DNA from 2 places in the Allobosea sp. 10L422 genome. Region 2 is predicted to be linked to the other one. Evidence: predicted binding sites of a transcription regulator. Region 2 holds the regulator's gene; the other holds the start of a gene.
The links. Region 2 encodes PhoB, which activates phosphate uptake and scavenging genes when phosphate is short. Its sites were predicted from a motif close to TGTCATNNANCTGTCAT; they were not measured.
Positions count from the first base shown of each region.

Region 1: the regulator PhoB is predicted to act here: its motif matches at 4,116-4,132, upstream of AC1DEZ_RS10850 (RNA degradosome polyphosphate kinase).

Region 1 covers NZ_JBFTJI010000004.1:165,517-171,945, reverse strand. Annotated here, with positions in the region: gene metC (cystathionine beta-lyase) at 1-182, shown strand, start outside; gene ppx (exopolyphosphatase) at 351-1,925, opposite strand; gene AC1DEZ_RS10850 (RNA degradosome polyphosphate kinase) at 1,861-4,056, opposite strand; gene AC1DEZ_RS10845 (P-loop NTPase family protein) at 4,184-4,882, opposite strand; gene AC1DEZ_RS10840 (AI-2E family transporter) at 4,890-5,999, opposite strand; gene AC1DEZ_RS10835 (CDP-alcohol phosphatidyltransferase family protein) at 6,092-6,429, opposite strand, start outside.
Region 2 covers NZ_JBFTJI010000009.1:87,664-94,092, forward strand. Annotated here, with positions in the region: gene pstS (phosphate ABC transporter substrate-binding protein PstS) at 1-474, shown strand, start outside; gene pstC (phosphate ABC transporter permease subunit PstC) at 656-1,630, shown strand; gene pstA (phosphate ABC transporter permease PstA) at 1,648-2,532, shown strand; gene pstB (phosphate ABC transporter ATP-binding protein PstB) at 2,572-3,378, shown strand; gene phoU (phosphate signaling complex protein PhoU) at 3,586-4,305, shown strand; gene phoB (phosphate regulon transcriptional regulator PhoB) at 4,317-5,015, shown strand; gene AC1DEZ_RS18190 (hypothetical protein) at 5,123-5,302, shown strand; partial or broken gene AC1DEZ_RS18195 (hypothetical protein) at 5,315-5,514, shown strand; gene AC1DEZ_RS18200 (DUF3175 domain-containing protein) at 5,558-5,842, opposite strand; gene AC1DEZ_RS18205 (SpoIIAA family protein) at 5,859-6,245, opposite strand; gene AC1DEZ_RS18210 (LysR family transcriptional regulator) at 6,300-6,429, opposite strand, start outside.

The DNA.
Region 1 (6,429 bases), on a different contig from region 2:
TCGGCGCCTCCTGGGGCGGCTATGAGAGCCTCGTCCTGCCCTTCGACTGCAAGGACTATCGGACCGCGACCAAGCCCGATTTCAAGGGGCCGACGATCCGCATCCATATCGGCCTCGAAGACATCGACGACCTGAAGGTCGATCTCGACGCGGGCTTCGCGCGACTACGCGCGGTTGGGTAAACCGGCGCACTGCTTGTCATTCCGGGGCTTCGCGTAGCGAAGAACCCGGAACCTGGACGCGGCTCACAACCGAACACCTATATCTCACCCAGTCCTGGGTTCCGGGTTGGCGCCTGTGGCGCGCCCCGGAATGACAAAGATGCGTTTTGAAGCCGCCGCGACGGCGCCTCAGAGCCGGCCGATCTCGAAATCGCGCCCGAGCAGCTTGGCGAGCTGCTTGAGGCGGCCCTCGACGCGCTCGCTGGACAAGGAGGCGAGATCGCCCGGGAAGCGCAGAAGCAGGCGGTTATCGACGCAGGTCGCCGGAATTCGCGGCAGGATGCCGGCCATCCCCGCCGACAAGAGATAGGCGACGCGGAAGATCGCGGCGATCAGCGTCGCACGCGCGAGAAGCGGCGGCTGAAGCAGCGTCTTCAGGCCTTCCGCCGCCGGAGAGCTGGCCTTCAGCCCGGCATAGCGATGGAAGATCGCCATCGCCAGGAAGGCCCGGCCGACATGGTCGATGCCGGTGAAATAGGCATGGGCAATGACGTTCATGCTCTGCTCGCCGCGATAATCGGGATGGGCGCGCCAGCCGATATCGGAAAGCAGGCAGACGGTCTCGATCAGGCGCCCGGAGGGCTCGTCCTGCGCGAGCCCCGCCGTTTCGAGAATTCCGCCCACCCAAGCGATGAGATCTGCTGCGTGGCGCGGATCGCGCGCACGCAGCAGATTGTAGTCGCGCGCGGCCTGCAGCAGCGGATCGGAGGTCTGTTCCTGCGGCGAGAGCTGCTCGTGCAGCAGCCCCTCGCGCACGCCCTGCGCCGAAATGACGATGCTGCGGGGCTTGCCGCGCTTGATCAGTTCGTCGAGCACCAGCGCGCCATAGGCGAGCAGCGGCCGGCGCGCCGAGGAGACCGAATCGATGGCGTCGAGCACCGAGGCATCGGCCCGCTCGACCAGCTTGACGAAGTCGGCCGCGTCCTTGGGCGGGATCGCGTAGCCATGCATCACGTTTAGCGGGTAGTTCACACGGCGCTGGTGCAAGGTCGCCAAAGCGCGCCAGGTGCCGCCGACGGCGAAGAAATCGCGCCCCTTCATGGCGGCGAGCTGCGGCAGCTTGTCGAGTTCGTCCTTCACGATCTTCTCGGCTGATCGGATCGAGCCCTTCGAGCGATCAAGCAGAGCCAGGCCGCCGAGCGGGACGCTGGCACCCTTCCCGACGGCTCCCTTCTTGACGGAGATCAGCTCCAGGCTGCCACCGCCGAGATCGCCCACGACCCCATCGGGGGCATCAAAACCAGAGATCACGCCGAGGCCCGAGAGAATCGCCTCACGGCCGCCCGAGATCAGCTCGATCGGCTGACCGATCGCCTCCTCGGCGCGGGCGATGAACTCCGGACCGTTCTCGGCATAGCGCGCGGCGGCGGTCGCGATGACGCGGAGCTCGCCGACATGCATCGCCTCGCAGAGGATCCGGAAGCGCACGAGGGCCTGGATCGCCTTCTCGATCGCGTCCTCCGCCAACCGGCCGGTCGTGGCGACCTGCCGGCCGAGACCGGCCATCTCCTTCTCGTTGAAGACCTGCGATGGCGCCCGCGCCAGCATCTCGTAGACGACGAGACGGACCGAGTTCGAACCGATATCGACGATGGCGATGGTGTCGGAGAGCGCAAGCCGCCCCGGCGCGTGCCGGAGCTCAGGCCTTACGGCCTCCCCGGCGCGAGAGGGAACGGGGACTTGAATTCGAGAGCGATTTTCCACGTCCGGACAGACTCGGGTTCGTCATGAAGTACTTATGCGCGTTGAACGGCTCTTCGTTCGGCGCGGGGACAATGCGGCGCGAGCCGCCATCGGGCAATATCGTCCAGCTCTGCTCGTTGTCGAGCAGGTTGGCCAGCATGATCTGATCGAGCAACTGCTGATGCACGGTCGGATTGAGGATCGGCGTCAGCGCCTCGACCCGGCGGTCGAGGTTGCGCGGCATCAGATCGGCCGAGGAAATGTAGATCTTGGCCTTGGGCGAAGGCATGCCGTGCCCAGCGCCGAAGGCGTAGACGCGCGTGTGCTCGAGGAAGCGGCCGATGATCGACTTGACGCGGATCTTCTCCGACAGGCCGGGCACGCCCGGCCGCAGGCAGCAGATGCCGCGCACGACGAAGTCGATCTCCACGCCTGCCTGGCTGGCGTCATAGAGGGCGTCGATGATCTCGGGATCGACCAGCGAATTGCACTTGCCCCAGATCGCGCCCTTGCGGCCGGCCTTTACATGGGCGACTTCCTCGGCGATGTCGTCGAGCAGGCGCTGCTTGAGGCTTGTCGGCGAGACCGCCATGCGCTCCAACCCAGCCGGCTCAGCGTAGCCGGTGATGAAATTGAAGATGCGCGCGACGTCCTGCGCGATCACCGGATCGGCGGTGAAGAAGGAGACGTCGGTGTAGATGCGGGCCGTGATCGGGTGGTAGTTGCCGGTCGCGATATGGCAGTAGCTGACGAGCTGCCCGGCTTCCCGCCGAACAACGAGCGAGAGCTTGGCYTGGGTCTTSAGCTCGATGAAGCCATAGACGACCTGGACCCCGGCGCGCTCCATCTCCTTCGCCCAGCGAATGTTGGCCTCTTCGTCGAAGCGCGCCTTCAGCTCGACCAGCGCCGTCACAGACTTGCCGGCCTCTGCGGCTTCCGTCAGCGCCTTGACGATCGGCGAGTTCGCCGAGGTGCGGTAGAGCGTCTGCTTGATCGCGACGACATTGGGATCGCGTGCCGCCTGCTGCAGGAACTGCACGACGACGTCGAAGCTCTCATAGGGGTGGTGGACGAGCAGGTCCTTCTGGCGGACCGCAGCGAGGCAGTCGCCGCCATGTTCACGGATGCGCTCGGGGAAGCGGGCGTTGTAGGGCTTGAACTTCAGGTCCGACCGGTCGACGCCGACGAGCTGCGAGAGCTCGTTCAGGCCGATCATGCCGTTGACCTCGACGATCTCGTCGGCATCGACCTTGAGTTCGCGCACGATCAGCCGGCGCAGATGGTCGGGCATACCGGTCGAGACCTCGAGCCGGATGACGACGCCGAGCCGGCGCTGCTTCAGCATGGTCTCGAAGACGCGGACGAGGTCCTCCGCCTCCTCCTCGATGTCGAGATCGGAGTCGCGGATGACGCGGAAGGAGCCGGTGCCCTTGACCTCGTAGCCGGGGAAAAGCTTGCTGATGAACAGCGAAACCGCGTCCTCAAGCGTGATGAAGCGATGCAACCCCTCGCGGGCAAGATCGGGCAGCTCGATGAAGCGGTCGATCTTCACAGGCACGCGGATCAGCGCGTCGAGCTGGCGCCCATCGCTCTTGCGCTCCAGCGCCAGCGCGACGGTGAAGCCGAGATTCGGGATGAACGGGAACGGATGCGCCGGATCGATCGCCAGCGGCGTCAGCACCGGGAAGACGTAGTTGAGGAAATAGTCTTCCAGCCAGATCCTGTCCTGCGAGCCGATATCGCCCGGCTGCAGCAGGTGGATACGATTCTCATGCAGATCGTGGCGGAGTTCCGCCCAGCGCGCCTGCTGGTCGTCGGTAAGGGCCGAAACTGCTTGGCCGATCGCGACGAGCTGCTCGGCCGGGGTGAGACCGTCCTGGCTCGGCGTGACCACGCCGGCCTTGAGCTGCTCGCGCAAGCCGGAGACGCGGACCATGAAGAACTCGTCGAGATTATTCGCCGAGATCGAAAGGAAACGCAGCTGCTCCAGCAGCGGGTGGCTGCGGTTCGAGGCCTCCTCCATGACACGGCGGTTGAACTGCAGCCAGGACAGCTCGCGGTTGATGAAGCGCTCGGGCTGCTGACGCAGCGGCGCAACATCGGCCTCGCTGGAGAGCTTCTCCGGCTCGACGGTCACGGCTTCGAGAGTCATGTGATTCACCCGTGTCCTGATTGTCTTTCCGCCCATAGCGCCGTTGAAGCCATCCTAGCGTGACGTTTCGATGACGGGCGACATGATTTCGTATGACGGCACGGCCGCTCCGCAAGCACGCTCTCTTTCAGCCGGGCTCATCCGGAAACAATTCCGACAGCACCTCCTGTGCCAGCGGGCGCGTGACGCGCCGGCCGCGCTCCAGCGCGACGCGATCGAGGCGGTCCACCACCTGCCGCGCGGCAGCGAAAGAGCGCTCCATCCTGAGCGCCAGCGTCTCGATGACCGCGGTGTCGACCACGAGCTGGCGATCAATGAAGAGCTTGACGAGGAGCGCCCGCAGCAACCCGTCATCGGGCGGCTCGATCGTGGCCCCCGGCGCCAATCTGAGGCGCGACAGCAGATCCGGCACGCGCAGGCCCCAGAAGTCGGGTTCCTTGCGCGCGGTCAGCAGCAGATGTCCGTCGCGCGCCTTCATCGCGTTCATCAGGTGGAAGAGCGCGGCCTCTTCGAGCGGACCGGCATCGCAATCCTCGACGACGAGAGCCCCGCCGGAGACAAGGTGCGGGACCTTGGCCTCGGTCAGCTCCGCGGCCCGAATCGTCCAGGCATGGGCGACGCGGGCCCAGATCGCGGCGAGATGGGTCTTGCCCGCACCTTCCGGCCCGGTGAGACGCAGCCAGGCATCGGGCCATTGCGGCCAGCGCTCGACCAGGCCGTAGGCGGCCTCGTTGGACGGGCCGATCAGGAAATCCTCGACGCCGTGACGGCTGTCGACCGGCAGGTCGAAAGCGAGCTGGCGCGGGCGTGGGGGCACTTCGTTCATGCGTATGTCAGAGTTCGGCGTCGGCGCTGGACTTCGCTCGGGCTGCACGCCTGGCACCGACACCGTGATAGAGGTTGCTGGCGAGATATTGCCGCAGCGCGAAGCGGCAGAGCACGCCGATGACGGCCGCAAGCGGCACCGCCAGCAGCAGGCCGACGAAGCCAAAGAGCGAGCCGAAGGCAAGCAGCGCGAACATCAGCCAGACCGGATGCACGCCGATGGAGTCACCGACGAATTTCGGCTGGAAGATGTTCCCTTCGAGGAACTGCCCGGCAAGGAAGACGCCGAGCGTTGCCAGCGGCCAGGTCCAGTCCGGCCAGAACTGCACGATCGCCACACCGACCGAGAGCACGAGCCCGGTCAGCGAGCCGACATAGGGAATGAAGGACAGGAAGCCCGAGATGATGCCGATCAGCGCGCCGAAATTCACGCCGACGATGCTGAGCCCGATCGCATAGAAGGTTCCGAGCAGCAGGCAGACGAGAGCCTGGCCGCGCAGGAAGCCGGCGATGGCGCGATCCATCTCATGCAGCAGGCTGCGAATGGTGTCGCGGTGATCGAGCGGCAGCCAGCTATCGACGGTCGCGACCATCCGGTCCCAATCGACCAGCAGATAGAAGGCGATGACCGGCGTCAGGACCAGCAGCGAGAACACGCCGACGATGGCGGTGCCGCCGCTCCAGAGCGATTGCAGCAGGCCACCGACCCATTTGGTCGCCTCGCCGACGAGGTTGCCCAGCGAATTCTGCGCTTCCTGTTGCAGCTTCCCGGCGCCGAGGCGTTCAAGCCAGGGGAAACCCTTCTCCATCACCAGGGCCTGCAGCTTGGCCGCGTCGGAAGGCAGCCTGTCGACCAGCCCGGCTAGCTGCCGGCCGAGCAGCGGCGCCAGCAGCACCAGCGCCAGCACGAAGATGATGAGGAAAACGATCAGGATGACGATCGTCGCGGTCAGCCGGTTCATCCCCATCCGCTCCAGCCGGTCTGCCAGGGGATCGAGCAGATAGGCGAGCGCCAGCGCCGCGATAAAGGGCAGCAGGATATCGCGCAGGAGCACGAGCAGGAGGATGAAGACCAGGAGGGAGCCCAGCCAAAAGCCGATCTGGCGCTGCAACGTCATCGATCAGCCTCTTTCGCCTATCGGACCAGCGGAATGGGACAAATGTGCACGGAAAGCCGCAGTTCCAAGCGCCGGCCGCGTGTGAAATCTCGTCAGCCCGCCATGTGGCGCAGCCAGAAGGCGAGATAGGCCGCCATCGAGGCGAGCGTCAACACGGCGACGACGAGTTCGCCGACCACGGCCGCCGGACCGAGATCGATCCCGAAGGCCCGCGAGCCGAGCGCCAGCGCCGCGAAGGCGATCTGCGCCGCCGTGTTGAGCTTGCTGACGAGGAACGGCGCCATCGCGACCGGACGGGCGAGCAGCCACGAGAGCAGCACCGCCGCCACGATCATGATGTCGCGTGCCGCGACGAGAATGACGAGCCAGACCGGGATCGCGCCGACCACCGCCAGCGTGATGTAGATCGAGACGATCAGTGCCTTGTCCG
Region 2 (6,429 bases):
GTCCAGTGGCCGGTCGGCATCGGCGGCAAGGGCAATGAGGGCGTCTCCGCCTCGGTCAAGCAGGTCGCCAACTCGATCGGCTATGTCGAATACGCCTATGCCAAGCAGAACAAGCTTGCCCACGCCCTGGTGAAGAACGCCGACGGCAACTTCCCGGCTCCCGAGGAGAAGGCCTTCCAGGCTGCCGCCGCCAACGCCAACTGGCAGGAGCAGCCGGGCTTCGGCATCTCGCTCAACAACCAGAAGGGCGCGGATGCCTGGCCGATCACTTCGGCGACGTTCATCCTGGTCCATGCCAAGCCGGAGAAGCCGGAAGAGGTGCAGGCCGCGATGAAGTTCTTCGACTGGGCCTACAAGAACGGCGACAAGCTGGCGAGCGAGCTCGACTACGTCGCCCTGCCGTCGAATGTGAAGGATCAGGTCCGCAGCGCCTGGAAGGGCGTGACCGACACCGCCGGCAAGCCGATCTTTTGATCGCTGCCAACTGACAAGGCGAGGCGGGCCAGTCCCGCCTTGCCGCTCTCTTCAAGCCCTCATCCTGAGGGGCGGCCCCAGCTGGCCCTCCCGCAGGATGCTCCTCAGGATGAGGGCTGGGATTGATCGGGACGGGTGACCGGCCATGGCAATCCCGGCAACGAGACCGGAGCCCCCGCGGATGACCGCAGCAACCGATATGACGAACGTTCCCGGCGCAAGGCCGGTCGTCCGCAAGGCGCCGAAGGCGGGGTTCGACCTCTTCTTCCGCAATGCGAGCTTCGCCGCGGCGCTGCTCGTGCTGGTGCTGCTCGCCGGTATCATGATCTCGATGATCATCGGCGGCTGGCCGGCCTTCCGCGAGTTCGGCCTCGGCTTCATCACCTCCAGCGTCTGGGATACGCAGAACGAGCAGTACGGCGCCTGGCCGGCGATCGTCGGCACGCTCTCGACGGCCCTGATTGCGCTGGTGATCGGCGTGCCGCTCTCGCTCGGCATCGCGGTCTACCTGACCCAGCTGGCGCCGGGCTGGTTCAAGAAGCCGGTCGCCACCGCGATCGAGCTGCTCGCTGCGGTGCCCTCGATCATCTACGGCATGTGGGGCCTGTTCGTCTTCGTGCCGCTCTTCGCGGCCTATGTGCAGATCCCGCTCTCGAACCTCGTCGAGGGCATTCCGATCGTCGGCACCGTCCTCTACTCCCGCTCCCCTTCGGGTCTCGGTATCTTCACGGCCGGCATCATCCTCGCCTTCATGATCGTGCCCTTCATTGCCTCGATCACCCGCGACATGCTGGAGCAGATCCCCTCCGTCCTGCGCGAGAGCGCCTATGGCATCGGCGCCACGACCTGGGAGGTCGTGCGCCATGTGCTGGTGCCGCAGGCCGGCGTCTCGATCATCGGCGCGATCATGCTCGGCCTCGGCCGCGCCCTCGGCGAGACGATGGCCGTCACCTTCGTCGTCGGCAACGCCAACCGCCTGTCGGCCTCGATCCTCGATCCCGGCTCGACCATCGCCTCGCGCATCGCCAACGAGTTCAACGAGGCGATGGGCCTGCAGCTCAACTCGCTGATCGCGCTGGGCTGCATCCTGTTCTTCGTCACCTTCGTCGTCCTCGTCATCGCGCGGCTCCTGGTCGCCCGGGTGAAGCGCTACTGAGGTCCTGAGAGATGAGCATGACGACCGCTTCCACGCCGCGCGAACTGCCCCACACCCCCTGGGGGCGCGTGCGCCAGTCCCGCCGCACAGCCGACCGGCTGATGAAGATCATCGCCACGGGCTTCACCTTCTGCGCCATCTTCGTGCTGTTCTGGATTCTCGGCATGCTGCTGGTGAAGGGCATCGGCGGGCTCTCGCTCGCGACCTTCACAGAAGTCACGCCGGGCCCCGGCTCGCAGGGCGGCGGCCTCGCCAACGCCATCGTCGGCTCGGTGGTGCTGACCTTTCTCGGGATCGCGGTAGCGACCCCGGTCGGCGTGCTCGCCGGCACCTGGCTTGCCGAATACGGCAAGGGCTCGAAGCTCGCGAACCTGATCCGCTTCATCAACGACATCCTGCTGTCGGCACCGTCGATCCTGATCGGTCTGTTCGTCTATGTGATCCTGGTCGAGCCCTTCCGCGGCTATTCCGGCTGGGCCGGCGGCGTCGCGCTCGGCATCATCGCGATCCCGGTCATCGTGCGCACCACCGAGGACATGCTGAACCTCGTGCCCGGCCCGCTGCGCGAAGCCGGCTCGGCCCTCGGCGCCCCGCCGTCGGTCGTCATCACCTCGGTGACCTGGCGCGCCGCCAAGGCCGGCATGGTGACCGGTATCCTGCTGGCTCTCGCCCGTATCGCCGGCGAGACCGCGCCGCTGATCTTCACCGCGCTGAACAACAATTTCTGGTTCTCGCCGACCTTGGTCGGCGGCGTCTCGAACCTGCCCGTCACCATCTACCAGTTCGCCTCCGCTCCCTATGAGAACTGGCAGCAACTGGCCTGGGCGGGATCGCTGATCATCACGGTCTCGATCCTGCTGCTCTCGATCATTGCCCGCCGCTTTGTCGCCGGCGGCAAATAAGACTTGAATCCAACCCGGTCGCGTCCGACCTTGAGGACCATGTCGATGCTTTCGACCCTTGAACTCTCCCCGCAGACGCTCGATGCCGAGGCGCCCGTCCGGATCGCGGTGAAGAACCTCGATTTCTACTACGGCGAGCACAAGGCGCTGAAGAACATCAATCTCGATTTCCGCGACCGGCACGTCACCGCGCTGATCGGCCCGTCGGGCTGCGGCAAGTCGACCCTGCTGCGCATCTTCAACCGGATCTACTCGCTCTATCCGGAGCAGAAGGCCACCGGCGAGATCATGCTCGACGGGCGCAACATCATCTCGAACGATGTCGATGTGAACGAGCTGCGCTCGCGCGTCGGCATGGTGTTCCAGAAGCCGACGCCGTTCCCGATGTCGATCTACGACAACGTCGCCTTCGGCATCCGCCTCTACGAGAAGCCGCCGAAGTCCGAGCTCGACGACCGCGTCGAAGGCGCTCTGCGCCGCGCCGCGCTCTGGGACGAGGTCAAGGACAAGCTGAAGAGCTCCGGCATGGGTCTCTCCGGCGGCCAGCAGCAGCGCCTGTGCATCGCGCGCACCATCGCGCAGAAGCCTGAAGTGATCCTGTTCGACGAGCCGACCTCGGCGCTCGACCCGATCTCGACCGGCAAGATCGAGGATCTGCTGGAGCAGCTGAAGAGCGACTTCACCATCGCCATCGTCACGCACAACATGCAGCAGGCGGCCCGCATCTCGCAGTATACCGCCTTCATGTATCTGGGCGAGGTCGTCGAATTCGCGCCGACCAACACCATCTTCATGAACCCTGCCAAGAAGCAGACGCAGGACTACGTCACCGGCCGGTTCGGCTGAAGACCGGTTTCAAACCAGCAGCCCTCATCCTGAGGAGCCGCGCGAGCGGCGTCTCGAAGGATGGTCCAGGAGGCTCCGGAACCAACCGGAGCATCCTTCGAGACGCAAGCTTCGCTTGCTCCTGAGGATGAGGGCTGAGGGTCGAGCATGCCGACCTGAAAACGACGACGCTGCACCGGCGCTAATGATCTAGAGGACACGCCGCCCATGACCGACCACATCGTCCGCTCCTACGATACCGATCTCGAAGGCATCCGCCGCAGCCTCGCCGAAATGGGCGGCATGGCCGAGCGCATGCTCGGCGATTCGACCGTGGCGCTGGTGCGCCGGGACACCGGCCTTGCCCAGAAGATCATCACGGCCGACCAGCGCCTCGACAACCTCCAGCGGGACGTCGAGGAAAAGGCGGTACTGACCATCGCCCGGCGCCAGCCGCTCGCCAACGACCTGCGCGAGCTGATTTCGGCGATCCGCATCGCCGCCGATATCGAGCGCGTCGGCGATCTCGCCAAGAACATCGCCAAGCGCGCCGTCGCCATCGCCGGCCAGTTCCAGCCGCCGCACCGCGCCGTGGTCGGGCTCGAGCACATCAGCCGCCTGGTGCAGGCGCAGCTCAAGGACGTTCTCGACGCCTACGCTGCCGGCAACGAGCAGAAGGCGCTCGACGTCTGGCGCCGCGACGACGAGATCGATGCGCTCTACACCTCGCTGTTCCGCGAGCTCCTGACCTATATGATGGAGGATCCGCGCAACATCACCTTCTGCACGCATCTCCTGTTCTGCGCGAAGAACATCGAGCGCATCGGCGACCACACCACCAACATCGCCGAGACGATTCACTATCTCATCACCGGCGACTCGCTCGACGTGAACCGGCCGAAGCTCGACACGACCAATATCGAGGTCGAGGCGATCACCGGGAACTGAAGTAGATCATCATGGCCGCACGCATCCTGATCGTCGAGGACGAGGAGCCGCTAACCCTGCTGCTGCGCTACAATCTCGAGGCCGAGGGTTTCGAGGTCGACAGCGTCGCGCGCGGGGATGACGCCGAACTGCATCTGCGCGACCACACGCCTGATCTCGTGCTGCTCGACTGGATGCTGCCGGGCCTTTCTGGCATCGAACTCTGCCGCCGCTTGCGTTCGCGGCGCGACACCGAACGCGTGCCGATCATCATGCTGACGGCGCGCGGCGAGGAGACCGAACGCGTGCGCGGGCTCGCGACTGGCGCGGACGATTATGTGGTGAAGCCCTTTTCGCTGCCCGAGCTGATCGCGCGCATACAGGCGCTGCTGCGCCGCGCCAAGCCGGGCCATGTCGCGGGGCTGCTCGCCGCCGGGGATCTGGAACTTGACCGCACGACGCGGCGCGTCCGCCGTGCCGGCAGCGAGCTGCATCTCGGCCCGACTGAGTTCCGGCTGCTCGAGTTCTTGATGCAGGCGCCCGGCCGCGTCTATTCGCGCGCCCAGCTTCTCGACGCCGTCTGGGGCCGCGACGTCTATATCGATGAGCGCACCGTCGACGTTCATGTGGGCCGGCTGCGCAAGGCGATCACGCCGGCCAATACCAAGGATCCGCTGCGGACAGTCCGCGGCGCCGGTTACGCCTTCGACGAAACCTTTGCGCGCAGCTGAGCGGCGCTGCAGCTCTGCTCTTCATCGCAACTTGCCGTGAACCTTGCCCGCACGCTCGCGTTGATCGTGAAAATCAACGCGAGCCAGAGGAGGTCGCCGTGAGCAAGATGCCGCCCATCCCGCCGGCCAATCGAAGCGACAAGGGTCCGGGCGAGCCGGATCATGCCGAGCGCGATCTGCGCAGCGCCAGAGGTGGCGAGCGCCGACCGAGCCAGCCTGATCAGCAGGGCCAGCAGGGCAATACCCGCATCAACACGACCCATCAGGGTCTGCAGCAGGATCGTTGAAGAGGTTGCCGAATGTCGACCTCGACCAAGGCGCCGCAGACCATCCGGCACGGCGACCCGGCTCATCCCATGAGAACGCGAAGAAGCCGCCGGACATCCGCAAACCACCTGCCGATGACAACCGGCGGCACGCTCGCGTTTCGGGTGGCGGCGGCGAACTTGTCAGCCACCACTCGCATGATCCGGCGCGCAAGGGAGGCAGGGCGCCATGAGAACCGGCCTTCAGGTTGATCCTGAAGGGTGACGGCAGGCGCTTCAGCCCTCTCGGTGGAAGAGGCGGCGCAAGCTGTGCTTGGCCGCTTCCAGAGTCCTGCGGCGCTCGGCCGGCAGTTTCCGGCCGGCACGGTTGATGTAGAAGGTGAGCATCGACATCGCCGAGCGATAGGGGCCCGATTTGCGCCGGCGGCTGTGCTCGGCCGACCGCTTCAGCGAGCGCGCGATCTGGCGCGGATCGCCACGCGTGAACACGGCTTTCTCGAAATCGAGCGCGTTGCTCCGGCTGGTGATATCGGCCGACCATCTGTGCTTGTGGACGAGCATGGCGTCCTCCTGTCGGTCAGGCGTTTGGTCCGCCCTCGATGTCGCCGGCCCAGGTCAATGCGGTCTCGTACTCCTCCGGCTTGAAGGTGCGAACAGTCACGAAGGGGATCGCCGGATTGAGCAGGTCGACGAAGGCGGCAAGCCAGCCCCTGTCGGTGATCACCGCCTCACGCGGGAAGCGTTGCAGCTCCCACAGCTTGCCTAGGCTGTAGCGCGCATCCTTCCAGGCGGCAGCCAAGGTCATATCGGTGAAATCGGTAAGGTCGGCGAGGATGCCGACTTTCTCGTGTCGTGCGAGCTTCGCGTCGATATCGGCCATGATCCCGTCGAGATCGTCGCTGGTCAGCGTCTGCGACAGGCGGTAGGCGCCGACATGGTCCGGGGCGGGCAGGATCGTTAACATGACTCCTCCTTGATCCAGACAACGCGGGGCAAGAGCGGAAGTTTCGCGCGATGATCAGGCGGCTGAGGATCCACGGGTGGCGGCATCGAACCGCGCGGCTTCGGAGCGTAGCCAGCCGACGAATTCATCGAGGCCGGGGCGTTGCGGCTGGCCCAACGGGCGGATGAGCCAGCAGCCCGTCGCG